4 regions of the Clostridium sp. NSJ-145 genome follow, and region 4 is predicted to be linked to each of the others. Evidence: predicted binding sites of a transcription regulator. Region 4 holds the regulator's gene; each other region holds the start of a gene.
The links. The regulator Rex, encoded in region 4, represses fermentation and respiration genes when NADH is low (regulators of the CRP and FNR family bind a similar motif). The targets are predictions, from matches to a motif close to ATTGTTAANNNNTTAACAAT.
Positions count from the first base shown of each region.

Region 1: LQE93_RS03525 (flavocytochrome c) is a predicted target of Rex. The motif match lies at 1,635-1,654, and genes of this name have one in related genera.
Region 2: fucO (lactaldehyde reductase) is a predicted target of Rex. The motif match lies at 2,305-2,324, and genes of this name have one in related genera.
Region 3: LQE93_RS05910 (flavocytochrome c) is a predicted target of Rex. The motif match lies at 1,457-1,476, and genes of this name have one in related genera.

Region 1 is NZ_JAJNOS010000002.1:196,421-200,681, forward strand. It holds gene LQE93_RS03525 (flavocytochrome c) at 1-1,537, opposite strand, end outside; gene LQE93_RS03530 (peptidoglycan recognition protein family protein) at 1,825-2,274, shown strand; gene rpsU (30S ribosomal protein S21) at 2,377-2,580, shown strand; gene LQE93_RS03540 (DUF1002 domain-containing protein) at 2,714-3,595, opposite strand; gene proC (pyrroline-5-carboxylate reductase) at 3,766-4,261, shown strand, end outside.
Region 2 is NZ_JAJNOS010000002.1:234,384-238,644, forward strand. It holds gene yaaA (peroxide stress protein YaaA) at 1-579, opposite strand, end outside; gene LQE93_RS03700 (clostripain-related cysteine peptidase) at 765-2,141, shown strand; gene fucO (lactaldehyde reductase) at 2,445-3,602, shown strand; gene polC (DNA polymerase III subunit alpha) at 3,878-4,261, shown strand, end outside.
Region 3 is NZ_JAJNOS010000005.1:33,679-37,939, reverse strand. It holds gene LQE93_RS05910 (flavocytochrome c) at 1-1,405, opposite strand, end outside; gene LQE93_RS05905 (NADH peroxidase) at 1,708-2,250, opposite strand; gene LQE93_RS05900 (NADH peroxidase) at 2,365-2,907, opposite strand; gene LQE93_RS05895 (HAMP domain-containing sensor histidine kinase) at 3,310-4,261, opposite strand, start outside.
Region 4 is NZ_JAJNOS010000008.1:124,572-128,832, forward strand. It holds gene LQE93_RS08945 (heavy metal translocating P-type ATPase) at 1-1,580, shown strand, start outside; gene LQE93_RS08950 (manganese efflux pump MntP) at 1,868-2,434, shown strand; gene LQE93_RS08955 (redox-sensing transcriptional repressor Rex) at 2,619-3,278, shown strand; gene LQE93_RS08960 (short-chain-enoyl-CoA hydratase) at 3,641-4,261, shown strand, end outside.

The sequences.
Region 1 (4,261 bases), on a different contig from region 4:
CATCAACTTCTGGTTTAGCAGTTTCAACTTCTTTTTCTACTTTAATAGTAGCTTCTGTATTTCCACCATTATCAACAACGTATTTAGCAGAATTTTCACCAGCTATACGTCCGAATACAACTATATCAGTAACAGCGTTACCACCAAGTCTATTTGCACCATGAACTCCACCAGTAACTTCACCAGCAGCGAATAATCCTGGAATTGCAGTTCCGTCTTCTTTTAATACTTCAGTGTTAGTATTTATTTTAACTCCACCCATAGTATGATGTACGGCAGGAGCACATAATCCAGCATAATATTTAGCAGTTGTTAATGGTTCTTCCATTGATTCTCTTCCAAATTCAGCATCATTACCAGCAGCTTGATATTCAGCATAAGTATCCATAGTTTCTTTTAATGCTGTAGCATCAACACCGATTTGTTCAGCTAATCCTTCAATAGTATCAGCTTCGTATATAATTCCAGCTGAAATATACTTTTCGATAGCGCTTAATCCATCTCTAACATTTTGGTCAAACACTATATAAGATTCTTTATCAGTTTGAGCTAATATAGCTTCAGAAACAACATCACGAGTAAGCAATTCATTTACAAATCTTTTACCTTCTTTATTAATTAAGATAGCACCATTACCTCTAACAGCTTCAGTGTACATAGTTTGAGTTTCTGGATGAACTGTTGGGTGAGTTTGAATTTGTTCAATATCAACTAATTGAGCACCTAATTCTTTAGCCATAGCAATACCGTCACCAGTTGCTCCAGCGTGATTAGTAGTACCAAATCCAGCTAAGTTAGGATTGTATTCAACTACCATTTCAGCGTTTCCACCAAAACCACCAGTAGCTAAAACTACAGCTTTACAATCTATTGTAAATTCACCATCTTTATTACTTGCTTTAACACCAGCTACTTTACCATCTTCAACGATGATTTGCTCAGCTTTTGTTTCAAGTAATACAGGAATATTTAACTTGTCCAAATTTTCATTAAACATTTTTACAAGCATTGGGCCTACAGCAGCACCGCCAGTTGGTTTATGGATACGCTTTACACTTGCACCACCAAACATACCAACTTCTGAAAGATCTCCACCATTTTCATTAACCCATTTAACAGCATCAGCAGAATTTTCAGCTAATACTTTAACTAATTCAGGATCATTAAGGTTTTTTCCACCTTTCATAGTATCTTCAATCATTAATTCAACTGAATCTTCAATACCTTCAGCTGCTTGTAATTCTGTACCAGCAGCATTCATACCACCAGTAGTTCTTATAGTGTTACCACCAGTTTGAGGCATCTTTTCTAAGATTACTACGTTAGTAGCACCACTTTGAACTGCTTGCATTGCAGCCGACATACCAGCACCACCAGCACCGATAATAACAATATCCGCTGATTTGTTTTCTACTGCAGTAGTTTGATTTCCATCTTGAGTAGCATTATCTTTAGCAGAATTAGAAGCACAACCAGCAAATAAAGTAGCACTTACTAATGTTGCTAAAGCTAATGACATAACTTTTAGTTTTTTCATAAGTTCCCCCTAAAATACTAATATTTAATAATGTGACATAATTGTTAAAAAATGTCCAAAAATATAATATCACACAGGAAATATTTTGTACAGAGGGAGTGTTAAAAAATATACAAAATAAATATTGAAAGGTATTAAAGCATATATTTTTAATAATATAGATTATGTGAATTCAAATTATAAGAAAAAATTTTAAAATTAGTAGAAATATCAGTGAGGGATATATACATTTTATAGAATGAGTTCTACAGTAATAATGAATAGTTTTTATATAAAGAGGGGAAAATATGAAGATTAATAAAGGATTATTAAATATAGGAGAAAATTTAGAAGAACTAAAGGATCCACAATATATAATTATACATCACACTGAAGAAGAAGGATGGAATTTTTATGATACTAATAATTATCATATTTCGTTAGGGTGGGAATGTATAGGATATAATTATTTCATTGAAGCTGATGGGAAAATTTTTGAAGGTAGAGGAATGAAAGTTGGTGCCCATACTAAGGGGATGAATATAAAATCAATTGGTATTTGTTTAAGTGGAAATTTTGATATAGAAATTCCTAAGCAAGAACAATTAATTTCTTTAAAAAAATTGTGTACTTTTTTGATAAAAAAATATAATATATCTATAGAGAGAGTTATTGGACATAGAGAAGTTGAAAATTGCAAGAAAACTTGCCCTGGAATAAACTTTGATATGGATCAATTTAGAAAAAGCTTATTATAAAACACAATATTTACATTACTTGGAGCGTTACATAGTGTTGACAAAATCACCTTAAGTAATATATAATATACAGTGTTTTGGTAAAGCCGTAGAAATCGATATATGTTACTACGGAGGGAGGGAAAAATTGTGTCAGAAGTTAGAATAAGAGATAACGAATCATTAGAGCAAGCTTTAAGAAGATTTAAAAGAAAATGCGCTAATGCTGGAGTTTTAGCTGAAGCTAAAAAAAGAGAACACTATGAAAAACCAAGTGTTAAGAGAAAGAAAAAATCTGAAGCTGCAAGAAAAAGAAAGTTCAAGTAGTATTCATGATAAAATGTATATTAATTAATGAATATATTTCAAAGTTATAAGCCTTTTTAGTTTTTACTAAGAAGGCTTTTTTCCTATTTAAATATTATAATACAGAAAAAATCCCAGTTAGTACTGGGATTTGCTATTGAGAAGTTGTCCATTTATTAATAAAGTTTTTAAGCCAATTCCAAAGTCTTTCTAATATTCCTGACTCTTTTATTTCATTACCTAATGATTTTAGATCTTCTAGTAGCTTAGAGCTATTTTGTTTGATAGAGTCTTTAATAGAATCATAATCTATATCTAAATCATTTATTTTATTCATTAATAGAACTATTTTTTCTTTTGTTTCTTCATTAATTGTTATATCCAAGTTAGATGCAGCATCAGTTACCATTTTATTTATTTCATCAGTAGTCTTAGGAGCTTCTTCAATTACTCTAGCTTTAACTTCATTTATTAATGCTGTAGCTTCTACACTTCCTATGGAATCTGCTACATCTAAAGTTACTTCTACTTCTTCTTGAGCTACTTGCTTACCTTCAGGTTTAAGTTCTATGCCTGTTATTCTTTCAGCACCTTCAAAAATTCCAGCTAAAGCTGATTCTCCTGTTACAGGAAATGGTGCAGAAGCTATTATATCCGCATCTGTTATTCCAGAAGTTATTAATGCATTTGTTAGCATACCATCTGTAACTAATGTTAAGTTGTTAGATTTTACATTAATACCTGTCCCATTTTCGTTTATTTTAACATAAGCACTAGAATACCATCCACCTGTAAAATCTGTATAACCTAATTGTCTTGAAGCAACAGTATTATCAACATATACTGCATCAATATCACTAGGGGCATTGAAATATTCTCTAAGTGCTTCTTCTTGAGTGTGATTTAAATCTGCACCGAAACATAGAATCTCACCTTTTTGTATATTAGATTTTCTAGCTAGTGCAGGTATAGAGAAATTGAGAGTTACTAAAGCAAGCGTAGCAAGTGCTATTTTCCTCAAAAATTTATTTTTCATAATATACCTCCTTGGGTTATTAATACTATTATACACAATATAAGTATTTTATGGAGAGAGAAATTGATATATAATATAAAAATATAGTATAGAGTAATTATAGCAATTAGAAATATAGATATATAATTAAGTATATTTTAAAGAATAAATATAAGATAGGAGAAAAGTTTATGAGTAAAATAATAGGATTTATTGGAGCTGGAAATATGGGGCAGGCTATACTTGGTGGTATAGTTAAAGCCGGATTAGTAGCTTCAGAAAATATAATTATGTCAGATTTATATGAACCAAGCTTGGAAAAAGCAAAAGGCAATTATAATATAGAAATTACAACTGACAATAAGTTAGTTGCAAAAAAGTCAGATATATTAATATTGGCAGTTAAGCCTAATTTATATCCAATAGTAATAAATGAGATAAAAGATTTGGTAAAAGATGATGTTATTATAGTTACTATTGCTGCAGGTAAATCAATTGAAAGTACAGAGAAGTCTTTTGGTAGAGAATTAAAGGTGATAAGAACAATGCCAAATACTCCGGCCTTAGTTGGAGAAGGAATGACTGCAGTTTGCCCAAATAAGCTTATAACAGATAATGATATAAATGAAGTTTCAAAATTACTTAATAGCTTTAGTAAAGTTGAAGTAGTAAGTGAAAGTTTAATAG
Region 2 (4,261 bases), on a different contig from region 4:
GATTTTAGAGTCTTTTAAAGAACCAAATATACAGGTAATATATTTATCTTCTGGAGTTAAGTACTTTTCAATTGTTTTGCTATATTCTTTGGAAGCTAGATTTAAGATTATATCACTATCTTTACGTACTTCTTTATATATGTTGTCACCCCAAAAATCGTAAAGGTCTTTAAAGTTGTTTGTTTTAAGCTTGGCCTGCATTTCTAATCTATAAGGAGTTACTCCATCAAAAGGTTTTAATACACCATAAAATCCAGAGAGTATTTTTAAATGCTTATTTATATACTCAAATTCTTTGTTGGAAAAAGAATTAGGTGACATATACTTATATTGAATACCTTCGTATGAAAGTATACAGGGGGTAAAACCTTTAGTTAAATCCATATGTAAATATCTATCATAGTTAAGTTCAGCAATTTGATCATTACAAGCTAGTAATTGTTTTAAATTTTCATAAGAAAAACTTTTTAAAGTATCATAAAGAATTTGTGTTTTATCAATAAAGCATGGTATAGAAGTTGGTGATAAATCATCATCACATATATTCATTTTTTTTGCTGGTGAAATGATAATACTAATATTTTCTTTTGTCATAAAATCATCTCCTTTTAAGTTTTTTTCAAGTATATCATATAATAAATGAATATTTTGGTACTACATATAAATATTAAACAATTTTATTATAATCAATTTTTAGAAATTATGAGATGATTTATATAAGTTATGATATAATTTTATAGTAGTTAAAATTTAAGGGGATATTTATGAAAAAGATATATAGATATATAGAAATAATAGTAATTAGTATTTTAACTGTTTTTATGTTTACTATGTGTACAAATAGTAAAAGTACATCAGAGGAAAATGCCGTTGTTCAAATAGAAGATGATGTTAATGAAATAAATGAAATTGTTGAAGTTGAAGAAAGCGTAGTTGAAAACTTAAAAAGAGATTACAGAACAAATATTAAAGGGAATAATGAAGACGTTGTTACTTTAATGATATACATGTGTGGATCAGATTTAGAATCTGAATATGGTACAGCAAGTGTTGATATAAATGAGATTTTATCTGCAGATATAAGTGAAAATGTAAATGTATTAATTCAAACAGGTGGATGTGTAGATTGGACTAATGATCAAATTAGTGAAGAAAGATCACAAATATTTTCAGTTGAAAATGGAGAGTTACAATTAGTAAATGATGATTTAGGGTTAAAGAATATGGCGGAATCAAGTACCCTAACAGAATTTATAAATTACTCTAAAGAAAGCTATCCAGCTAACAGATATGGTTTGATAATTTGGAATCATGGTTTTGGAACACTTGAAGGTTTTGGACATGATGAAAATTTTGAAAATGATAATATGGATGTTTATAGTTTAGCAAAAGCTTTGGATGACAGTAATACATATTTTGATTTTATAGGTTTTGACGCGTGTTTTATGTCTACAGTAGAGGTAGCTTATACTCTTGAACCTTTTGCAGATTATTTAATTGCATCAGCTGAAATTGAACCTTTTGCAGGGTGGTATTATACTAATTGGCTAAATCAATTATCAAATAATACATCTATAGATACAGTAGAACTTGGAAAAATAATTATCGATGATTTTGTAGAACATAACTCACGCAGGGAAGTTCCAGAAAATGCAGTATTGTCAATTACAGATTTAACTGAGATAAGAGTTACCTATAATGAAATATGTAAATTATTAAGTGAAATAAATGAAGAGTTAGAAAATGGTAGCTTTGAAAAAATATCTTTAATAAGAAGTGAAGTTGAAGCTTATGCAGAGAATTTAACAGACCATGTAGATATATTAAGATTGGCAGAGATGATAAATTTAAATTCATCACAAAAAGTAATAGATGCTATAAATAACTCAGTTAAATATACTGGAAAAACTACTACTATGGCTGAAGTAGGCGGATTATCATTGTACTTCCCTTATTATAAGATGAATTATTTTAGTAAATTTCAAGATAACTTTGAAAGTTTAAATTTAAATAAAGAGCATTTTGAATTTGTAAATAATATTACTAATGTTATAAAAGAAGGTAAGATGGAAGTTATAGGTGAAGCACGTAAATTTGAAGAAGATAAGGAAGCTGAGATTAACAGATATAATAGTCATTAAATTATAGAGTTATAATCAAGAGATATAATTTTTAGTTACAAGTGATAAGTGGCAGATTAATAGTGAAAAAATTCATTATTAACCTGCCACTTTTATTTTTATTATTAAGGGTAAATAAAGAATAATTTGAAGTTAAATTTACATGATTTATTATTTAAGAGTAATTGATATAGATTTAAAAATAATGTAATGATGAATGATAATATATTAGCTATATTGTTGTTTTGTTAAGAAAATAGATATATAATTTATATGTAAAATATTTACAAATAATAGGGCGAATAAATATGAGGAGGTTATAAAATGAAAAAGTTTGTGTTAAACGAGACAAGCTATCATGGAAGTGGTGCAATAAATGGAATAGTTGATGAGGTTAAAGCTAGAGGGTTTAAGAAAGCTTTAATAGTAACTGATTCAGATTTAGTTAGATTTAATGTTGTTAAGAAGGTAACTAACTTATTAGATAAAAATGAATTAGTTTATGATATCTATGATGAAGTAAAAGCTAATCCAAGTGTAAAAGTTGTTCAGAATGGTGTTGAAAGATTTAAGGAAAGTGGAGCAGATTATATGATAGCAATTGGGGGTGGATCTCCTCAAGATACTGCAAAAGCTATAGGGATAATAATAAATAATCCAGAATTTGCTGATGTTAAGTCTTTAGAAGGTGTAGCACCAACTCAAAATAAGAGTGTACCAGTTATAGCTGTAGCAACAACAGCGGGAACAGCAGCTGAAACTACTATAAACTATGTTATAACTGATGAAGAAAAGAGAAGAAAGTTCGTATGTGTTGACCCACATGATATACCTGTAGTTGCAGTAGTTGATCCAGATATGATGAGTAGCATGCCAAAAGGATTAACAGCAAGCACAGGATTAGATGCTTTAACTCATGCTATTGAAGGTTATACTACTTTAGGTGCATGGGAATTAGCAGATACATTAAATTTAAAGGCAATAGAAATAATAGCAAGAAGCTTAAGAGCGGCAGTTGAAAATGATCCAAAAGGAAGAGAAGATATGGCTTTAGGTCAATATATGACTGGTATGGCATTCTCAAATGTTGGATTAGGAGTTGTTCATGGTATGGCTCATCCATTAAGTGCTTTTTATGATACACCTCATGGAGTAGCAAATGCAGTGTTATTGCCATATGTAATGAGATATAACAAAGATTATACAGGAGAAAAATTTAGAGAAATAGCTAGAGTTATGAACGTAGCTGGCGTTGATGAAATGACTCAAGAAGAATATAGAGAAGCAGCTATAAATGCAGTTATTCAATTATCAAAAGATTGTAATATACCTCAAACATTAAAGGAAATTGGAGTTAAGGAAGAAGATTTAGAAGCTTTAACAGATGCTGCAATGGCTGATGTTTGTACTGGTGGAAATCCAAGACCTTGTGTAAGAGAAGAAATTTTAGAACTTTACAAAGAAGCATATAGAGGGATTTAGTTCACTGAATAGAGGTAAATTTTTAACTTCTTTAATATCTATAAGTGACTTTGTCTAGGAAAAAAGTGATTTGTTTAAATGTAAATATGTCTGTGGCAGAGATGTTGCAGACATATTTTTTGTATAAAATATGTAAAATCAAATAAAATAAAGATATTTGAGGATGTTTAAAGTTTAGCTATAAATATAGGTATGTTTACATAATTACAAATTATGGTGTATAGGTATATAATAAAATAATATGAAGAATCTTTTAAGGAAGGTTTAAGAGAAAGATGAAAAGAGTAAGTGAAATTTTTAGTGATTTTTCTGCAGATAGTAATATTATTAATGCTTTTGTAGAAAATGTTACATTAAGAAAAAAAACTAAAACCTTAGTGCTTGACATCCGTTCGGACAATTATCTTGATATAAAGGAGATAGAGGATTTTAATGATTTTTTAAAGAAGAGGTTCGGACTTAATGACTCTAAAATAGTTATAAAATACACAAAAGAGGTGGAAAAGAAACCTATAGAAGAAGAAATAAAAAATATAATGTTATTACTTTCTGTTAAGCATCCATTTTTAAGAGGAGCAATAAAGAATACAGAGTATGAGGTAAGTAATAATACAATAAATATTTATTTTAAGGTTGAGATATCACATATTTTTAGAGAT
Region 3 (4,261 bases), on a different contig from region 4:
ACTCATCTATAGTTTCGTTAAAGTTATTTTTTGTATCTCCTGTTGGATATGAGTGTTGGTCAACAACTATCCACATAAAGTCATCAGTTTGCTCAAATAAAGCTTTAGTCATAACGTCTCTACGTTCACCTTCATCAACAAATCTATTACCTTCTTTGTTAATAAATATACGATCTTCAACGCCTTGCTCTATATTACCAGTAAGACTTCCTGTTTCAGGATCACCCATTGGTAGTAATTGAATTTTATCCATACCCACTAATTCAGCACCTATAGCTTCAGCCATAACAACACCATCTCCAGTAGCTCCTGGATGATTAGTAGTACCTATTGATTCATCTAAAGTTCCCCAAATACCATCATATTCTTGTCTCATCTCAACATTAGCACCAAATCCGCCAGTAGCTAATATTACACCGTTATTTGCTTTTATAGTTACTTTATTTCCTTTAGAACCTTCAGCTATAACTCCAACTACTTTTCCATCTTCTACGATAAGTTCAGTAGCTTTTGTTTCTAGCATAACTTCCACATTATTTTCTTCTAAATATGGCATATATGCTTGTTCAAAATATCCTGTACCTAAAGGTAAAACTGGTTTATGAGCTCTTGGCCATAATCCACCTAAAACAGTGAATACCTCATCCTTAAATTGCATGCCTAAACTTTCAAGCCACTCAATTCCTGAGTAAGCATTTTCAGTAAGTGTCTTTACTAATTCTGGATTTCCTAAATTGTCTCCACCCTCTAAAGTTTGCTCATAATGCTTTTCAACTGAGTCCTCTATTCCTTGTGCTTTTTGTCTCACTGGGTCAACAGCATTGTAAGCAGTACCAGATATCATAGTATTACCACCAACTTTACCCATTTTTTCAATTATTAATACTTCAGCTCCATTTTGGTGCGCTGTAACTGCAGCAGCCATACCTGCTCCCCCTGCACCGATTACAAGAACGTCAGTAGTTTTTTCGATATCTTCAACTTCGACAGCATTTCCTTCTGCTCTCTTATTTAAAGCATCTATATCTACTCCTGATTGCTTAAGTGCTTCTGTTACAGCTGTTATTATAGCCATACTTGAAACAGTTGCCCCTGAAACGCTATCTACATTTACACTTTGTGTCTCAATTATTTCATTTGGAACTTTCTCAAACGCTGGGTCTGATATTCCAGGAGATTCATTATGCTCTAAAATATTTATCTCCTTAATAGATGTTTCATCGACAGTAACAGATAATTTTAAATCTGCATTATGCCCTTTCGCTGTTGCTTCATAAGTACCAGCTTTAAAAGTAATAGCTGAATCTTCTGAAGTTGATTTTTGTCCACAGCCAACTAAACCTGTGGCAATAGTTAAAGTCATTAGTGCACTAATAATAACAGTGCTTAATTTTTTTCTTTTCACTTGTAATTCCCCCCTCAAATATAGAACATGTTCTAAAACCAGTTCGAAATTATTGTATTATATTTAACAATTTTAGTCAACTATTTTTTCTATTAAATCCATTTTTTTCTTTTTTATTTGGTTTAAATATATAAAATCCACATTTATGTACATTATGAAACACTTAATTAAGTTAGTTAATAATCAAACTTTTCCTTTTAAAACATTAGATATAAACAAAAAAACCAGAAGAATTAATATCTTCTGGTTTTTATTTCATATTTTTATGATAGGTTTTGTTTTTTATTAGATTTTTCTTTTTATTATCCGAAGTATCTGTTTAATAATCCTTCGAAAGCTTTTCCGTGTCTAGCTTCATCTTTAGCCATTTCATGAACTGTGTCATGGATAGCATCTAAGTTAGCAATCTTAGCTCTCTTAGCTAAATCGAATTTACCTTCAGTTGCTCCATTTTCTGCTGCTATTCTTAATTCTAAGTTCTTCTTAGTTGAGCTTGTAACAACTTCTCCTAATAATTCAGCAAACTTAGCTGCGTGTTCTGCTTCTTCATAAGCTGCTTTTTCCCAGTAAAGACCGATTTCTGGGTAACCTTCTCTATGAGCTACTCTAGACATTGCTAAGTACATACCTACTTCACAACATTCTCCTTCAAAGTTTGCTCTTAAATCAGCCATTATATCTTCTGGACTTCCTTGTGCAACTCCGATTTCGTGTTCACAAGCCCAGTTTAATCCTTCACCTTGTTCCTTGAATTTGTCAGCTCCAACGTGACATACTGGACATTCTGCTGGTGCAGCATCTCCTTCATGAACATATCCACATACTGTACATACAAATTTCTTCATAATTAAACCCTCCATCTTTCAACAATTAATTATTATTTTATACATTTTAATTATATAGAATAATTTAGCAAAGTAAATATATTAATGGTTATTTTATAACATTTTTACAGTTTGTTAACCAAAATATCTGTTTAATAATCCTTCAAAAGCTTTTCCGTGTCTAGCTTCATCTTTAGCCATTTCATGAACTGTGTCATGGATAGCATCTAAGTTAGCAATCTTAGCTCTCTTAGCTAAATCAAATTTACCTTCAGTTGCTCCATTTTCTGCTGCTATTCTTAATTCTAAGTTCTTCTTAGTTGAGCTTGTAACAACTTCTCCTAATAATTCAGCAAACTTAGCTGCGTGTTCTGCTTCTTCATAAGCTGCTTTTTCCCAGTAAAGACCGATTTCTGGGTAACCTTCTCTATGCGCTACTCTTGCCATTGCTAAGTACATACCAACTTCACAACATTCTCCTTCAAAGTTTGCTCTTAAATCAGCCATTATATCTTCTGGACTTCCTTGTGCAACTCCAATTTCGTGTTCACAAGCCCAGTTTAATCCTTCACCTTGTTCCTTGAATTTGTCAGCTCCAACGTGACATACTGGACATTCTGCTGGTGCAGCATCTCCTTCATGAACATATCCACATACTGTACATACAAATTTCTTCATAATTAAATCCTCCTATTTATTCAAACATTTATTATCTATCTTCTAACATCTTTTACTCTTTGTCTTACGATTTATTATCAGTGCTTAATGCACCTTACATTTATTATTATATAATAATAATTATTAATTGCAAGTCTTTTTTTGAAATTTTTTAAATATTTTTTATAGTTGATAATGACTCTCAGTTATTGAAACATCTTATTTTCCAATATATTATTTGATATTAATTATCATTTGATAATATTATCATTTAAGCATAAAAAAGACTACCATCATTTCTAATGGTAGTCTTTTTAAAGTACTTTTATCCAATTTTATTATCTAACAATTATTATCTATTAATAATATCATAGTGATTTTTCATTCTAACTCAATCCTATAATATTATATAATTTATTAAACTTAACTACATTTCAGAGTTATTATGGATTTAAACAAATCACCATCTACTTCTATATAAAATGTTCCTCCATGTAGTTCCACTATACTCTTAGCTATAGCAAGCCCTAAACCTGAACCTTCACTAGTACGTGCTTCATCTGCTCTCTTAAACCTTTCAGTTATCTCATTAACGTCAAAGTTCAATTCATATGCAGCAATATTTTTCATCACTATTTTTACACACTCATCTTCTTTAATAATATCTATATATACTCTAGTATTCTCCATAGAATATTTAACTATATTAGAAATTAAGTTTTCAAATACTCTATATAATCTTTTTCCATCACCTTTTATAAACACTTTTTCTTCAGGAGTATTTACTCTTAAGCTTAATCCATGATTACTTATTCTTTCATCATTTTCACCAAGCACTTGTTTAAGCAATTGAACTATTTCAATCTTTTCAATATTGAGTTCCATTGCTCCACTAGCAGCTTTTGACGCTTCAAATAAATCATCTATTAAGACCTTTAATCGCTGTGCTTTATTATCAAGTACATTAACATAATCTCTTGCTGATTCTGGCTCTATATCTTCCCTTTTCAAAAGATCAATATAATTTATTATCGAAGTTAATGGAGTTTTTAAATCATGAGATACATTAGTTATAAGCTCCGTTTTCATTCTTTCACTTTTGACTTCATTTTGAAGAGACTCCCTTAGCCCCTCTTTCATATTATTGATATTATGAGCTAAGTCTCTAAATCTGCCTTGACCTTTTTCTTCAATCTTATAAGTTAATCTTCCTTCAGCTCCATCTTTGGCCCCATCCATTATTTTTTCTAAATAAGCTAATTTTTTAAGAACTATAATAATAAATATTATGGTTACTACTATTCCTGCAATTAAAAATACCGGAAATAAATCATATGCTACCATAGCCATAAATAATAGTATTCCTCCAATTGTA
Region 4 (4,261 bases):
TATTCTTTGAAATAGGAGAAGCATTCCAAAAGTATGCAGTTGAAAGATCAAGAAAATCTATATCTTCTTTAATGAATATAAGAGCAGATTATGCAACTGTATTAGAAAATGGAAATGAGATAAGAGTAGATCCGGAAGATGTTGAAATCGATGAAATAATAATAATAAAACCAGGTGAAAGAGTTCCTTTAGATGGAATAGTTGTAGATGGAACAAGTTTTATAGATACGTCTGCACTAACAGGAGAATCAGTTCCTAGAGAAATAACTGTTGATACAGAAATATTAGCTGGTGCTATAAACAATACTGGAGTATTAAAAGTAAGAGTTACAAAAGAGTATGGAGAATCAACTGTTGCAAGAATTTTAGAACTTGTTGAAAATGCTTCAAATAAAAAAGCTTTAACAGAAAAGTTCATAACGAAGTTCTCTAAGATTTACACACCTGTAGTTTGTTTAATAGCTTTATTAGTTGCTGTAGTTCCACCATTAATTATGAAAGATCAAATATTTTCTGTATGGATATATAGAGCATTATCTTTATTAGTTGTTTCATGTCCTTGTGCATTAGTAGTATCAGTTCCGCTAGGAATATTTGCAGGAATAGGCGGTGCATCTAAAAAAGGTGTATTAGTTAAAGGTGGTAACTATCTTGAAGCATTAAAAGATGTTGAAACGGTAGTTTTTGATAAAACAGGTACTTTAACTAAGGGAGTATTTAAAGTAACGGAAATAAATACAAATAATATAGATAAAGATGAGTTGTTAAAGTTAGCGGCGTATGGTGAAAGTAATTCTAATCACCCTATAGCTTTGTCAATAGTTAAGGCTTATGGAAAAGAAATAAATAAAGAAAGCTTAATTAATTATGAAGAAATTTCAGGTCATGGAATAAAAGTTAATATCGAAGGAAATGAAGTACTTTTAGGTAACTACAAATTAATGAATAAATTTAATATCAAATTTAATGAAGTAGATACTATTGGTACAATAGTCCATGTGGCTATCAATGTTGAGTATAAGGGAAATATAGTTATATCAGATGAGATAAAAGAAACATCTAAAGAAGCAATAGAAACATTAAAGAGCATTGGAATAAAAAATACTGTAATGCTTACTGGGGATAATAAAGTTGTAGCTGATAAAGTAGGTAAGATAATAGGTTTAGATCAAGTTTATTCAGAATTATTACCAGCTGATAAAGTAGAACAAGTTGAAAAGTTAATGAATATTAAATCTTCAAAAGGAAAGCTTGTTTTTGTTGGTGATGGAATAAATGACGCCCCAGTACTTGCAAGAGCAGATATTGGAATAGCTATGGGAGGAATTGGTTCAGATGCGGCTATTGAGGCTGCAGATGTCGTATTAATGAAAGATGATCCTAAATCTATAGTTGATGCTATAAAAGCAGCAAGAAAAACAAATAAAATACTTTGGCAAAATATAATATTTGCATTAGCTGTAAAAACAATAGTAATGATCTTAGTTGCATTTGGTATTGGTACTATGTGGGAAGCTGTATTTGCTGATGTTGGTGTCACAATATTAGCTGTAATTAACTCTATAAGGTGTCTTAGATAAAAGTTGACAAAGAAATTTACTTTAATTATAATTTAAAAGTCGAGAATATTTGGGCATAAGGGAGTAGCATGCAAGATCATCGCATCTTGTAACAAAGTCAACATATTGATGTGAATACATCTGGCTTTGTTTTAAATTGTGAGACTTATGTATAACGAATCTGCTACGTTATACATAAGTCTCTATTTTTTTAGGAAAAATAAGATGAAACTTTAAGTAAAATAATTGATAGGTATTAATATTAATTTAAATATAAAAATATAAGAGTTTAAAATGTGGAGGAGATTATGGATTTATTAAGTTTAGTTTTTTTAGCAGTAGGGTTAGCGATGGATGCTTTTGCTGTTTCAGTAGCATTAGGTCTAAAAATTCCAGTAAAGGAGAAATGGAGAATAGCATTAAAAGCAGGATTGTTTTTTGGTATAGCACAAGGAGTTATGCCTTTAATTGGATGGATATTAGGAAATGGATTTAGTAGCTATATCGAAAAGTTTGATCATTGGATAGCATTTATTCTTTTATCTATTATCGGAGGAAAAATGATTTATGAAGCAATTCATCCTGATGAAGATGGGGATGATGAAGTAGATACTGGAATGAAAAGAATGTTTATATTAGCTATTGCAACAAGTATAGATGCATTAGCTGTAGGAGTTAGTTTTGCATTTCTAAATGTAAATATTATAACTGCTGTATTGATTATTGGAATAATAACCCTTGTAACTTCAGCTATAGGTGTTATAATAGGAAAGATATTTGGAGATTTATTTTCAGGTAAAGCTGAAATGGTTGGTGGAGTTATTCTGATATTAATAGGGGTAAAAATTTTATTAGAACACCTTGGAATATTTTAAAAAATAATATACACTATTACTTGTTTGATATACATTTAATAAAAAAATATTTACGAAAATAGCTCATCTATATTATTTTGATATATAGAATACTTGCTAAAAGTATGTTATTATATTATCAATGTATAAAAGTAGAGAAAGTGGACTTAATTAAATATAAGATACTTTAAGGAGAATTTAGATTATGGAAAGAAAAAAACACGTTTCTATGGCTGTAATTAAAAGATTACCTAAATACCATAGATATCTACAAGAGTTAATGGCAAATGATGTAGATAGAATTTCTTCAAAAGAGCTTGGGGAAAAAATAGGTTTTACAGCTTCACAAATAAGACAAGATTTAAATAATTTTGGAGATTTCGGACAACAAGGCTATGGATATAATGTAAAAGATCTTTATAACCAAATAGGATTAATATTAGGGTTAGACAGAGAATATAAAGCTTTAATAGTTGGAGCTGGTAATATAGGTCAAGCAATTGCTAACTATAGATTTTCTAAAGCAGGATTAAATATTAATGCAATTTTTGATGCAAATCCAAAATTATTAGGAATGAAGATTAGAGATATTGAGATACAAGATATTGATGAGTTAGAAAGATATGCACAAGCAAACCCAACAGACGTTGGAATTATTTGTGTACCAAGAATAAATGCCCAAAAGGTATGTGATATTCTAGTTAAATGTGGAATAAAGGGAATATGGAATTTTGCCCCTGTAGATTTAAAAGTACCAAGTGACGTAATAGTTGAAAATGTACACCTATCAGAGAGTTTATTAACTTTAATATATCTAATGCATAGCGAAGCAGCAGAACATGAACAAGATCAACAGGATGAATAGTCTTAGAAAAAGAATATTTATTTAATGAGAACATAATATATACATATATACTTTCAAAGTAGTAATAATTTACTATTTTGAAAGTATATTTTTTTATTTTTTAGGAGGATTATATTTAATTTTGATTGTGAAAAGAGCAGATAAAATTAAATATGGTAAAAAATAACTTAAATGTAAAAAGTTATTGAAAAGCTCTTTGTAAAGTAATATAATAATCACAGAAATTAAATTATTCCAATTACTATACTGAAGACGACAAGAAAGTATATTTTTTTAGCGATAATTGTTATAAAATTAACAATTGGTGATGATTTATGCTTTTTTTGATGATGAATTTTGTATAAAAGAGAGGAATGTTGAGAATGCAAGTTGATGTTGAGTTAAAAAATGTAATTTTTGAAACTGAAGGTAATTTAGCGACTATTACTATTAATAGACCAAAAGCTTTAAATGCCTTAAATTCAGACACTTTGAGAGAGTTAGACATAGTAATAGATAGCATTGAAAATAATAGTGATATTTATTGTGTAATAGTTACAGGAGCTGGTCAAAAAGCTTTCGTAGCTGGAGCTGATATTGCAGAAATGAAAGATTTAAATTCAACAGAGGCTGAGGAGTTTGGATTACTTGGTAATAAAGTATTTAGAAGATTAGAAACATTAGACAAGCCTGTAATTGCGGCTATACCTGGATTTGCTTTAGGGGGAGGTTGTGAACTTGCAATGGCATGCGATATAAGAATAGCATCAGAAAAAGCTAGGTTTGCGCAACCAGAAGCAGGACTTGGAATAACTCCAGGATTTGGTGGAACTCAAAGACTTCCAAGATTAGTTGGAGCAGGAAAAGCTAAGGAACTTATATATACATGTGCGATGATAAATGCTGAAGAAGCTTTAAGAATAGGATTAGTTAATAAAGTGGTGCCTGTAGAAAGTTTAATGGATGAAGCTAAAAAAATGGCAGGTTCAATAATTGCAAATGCA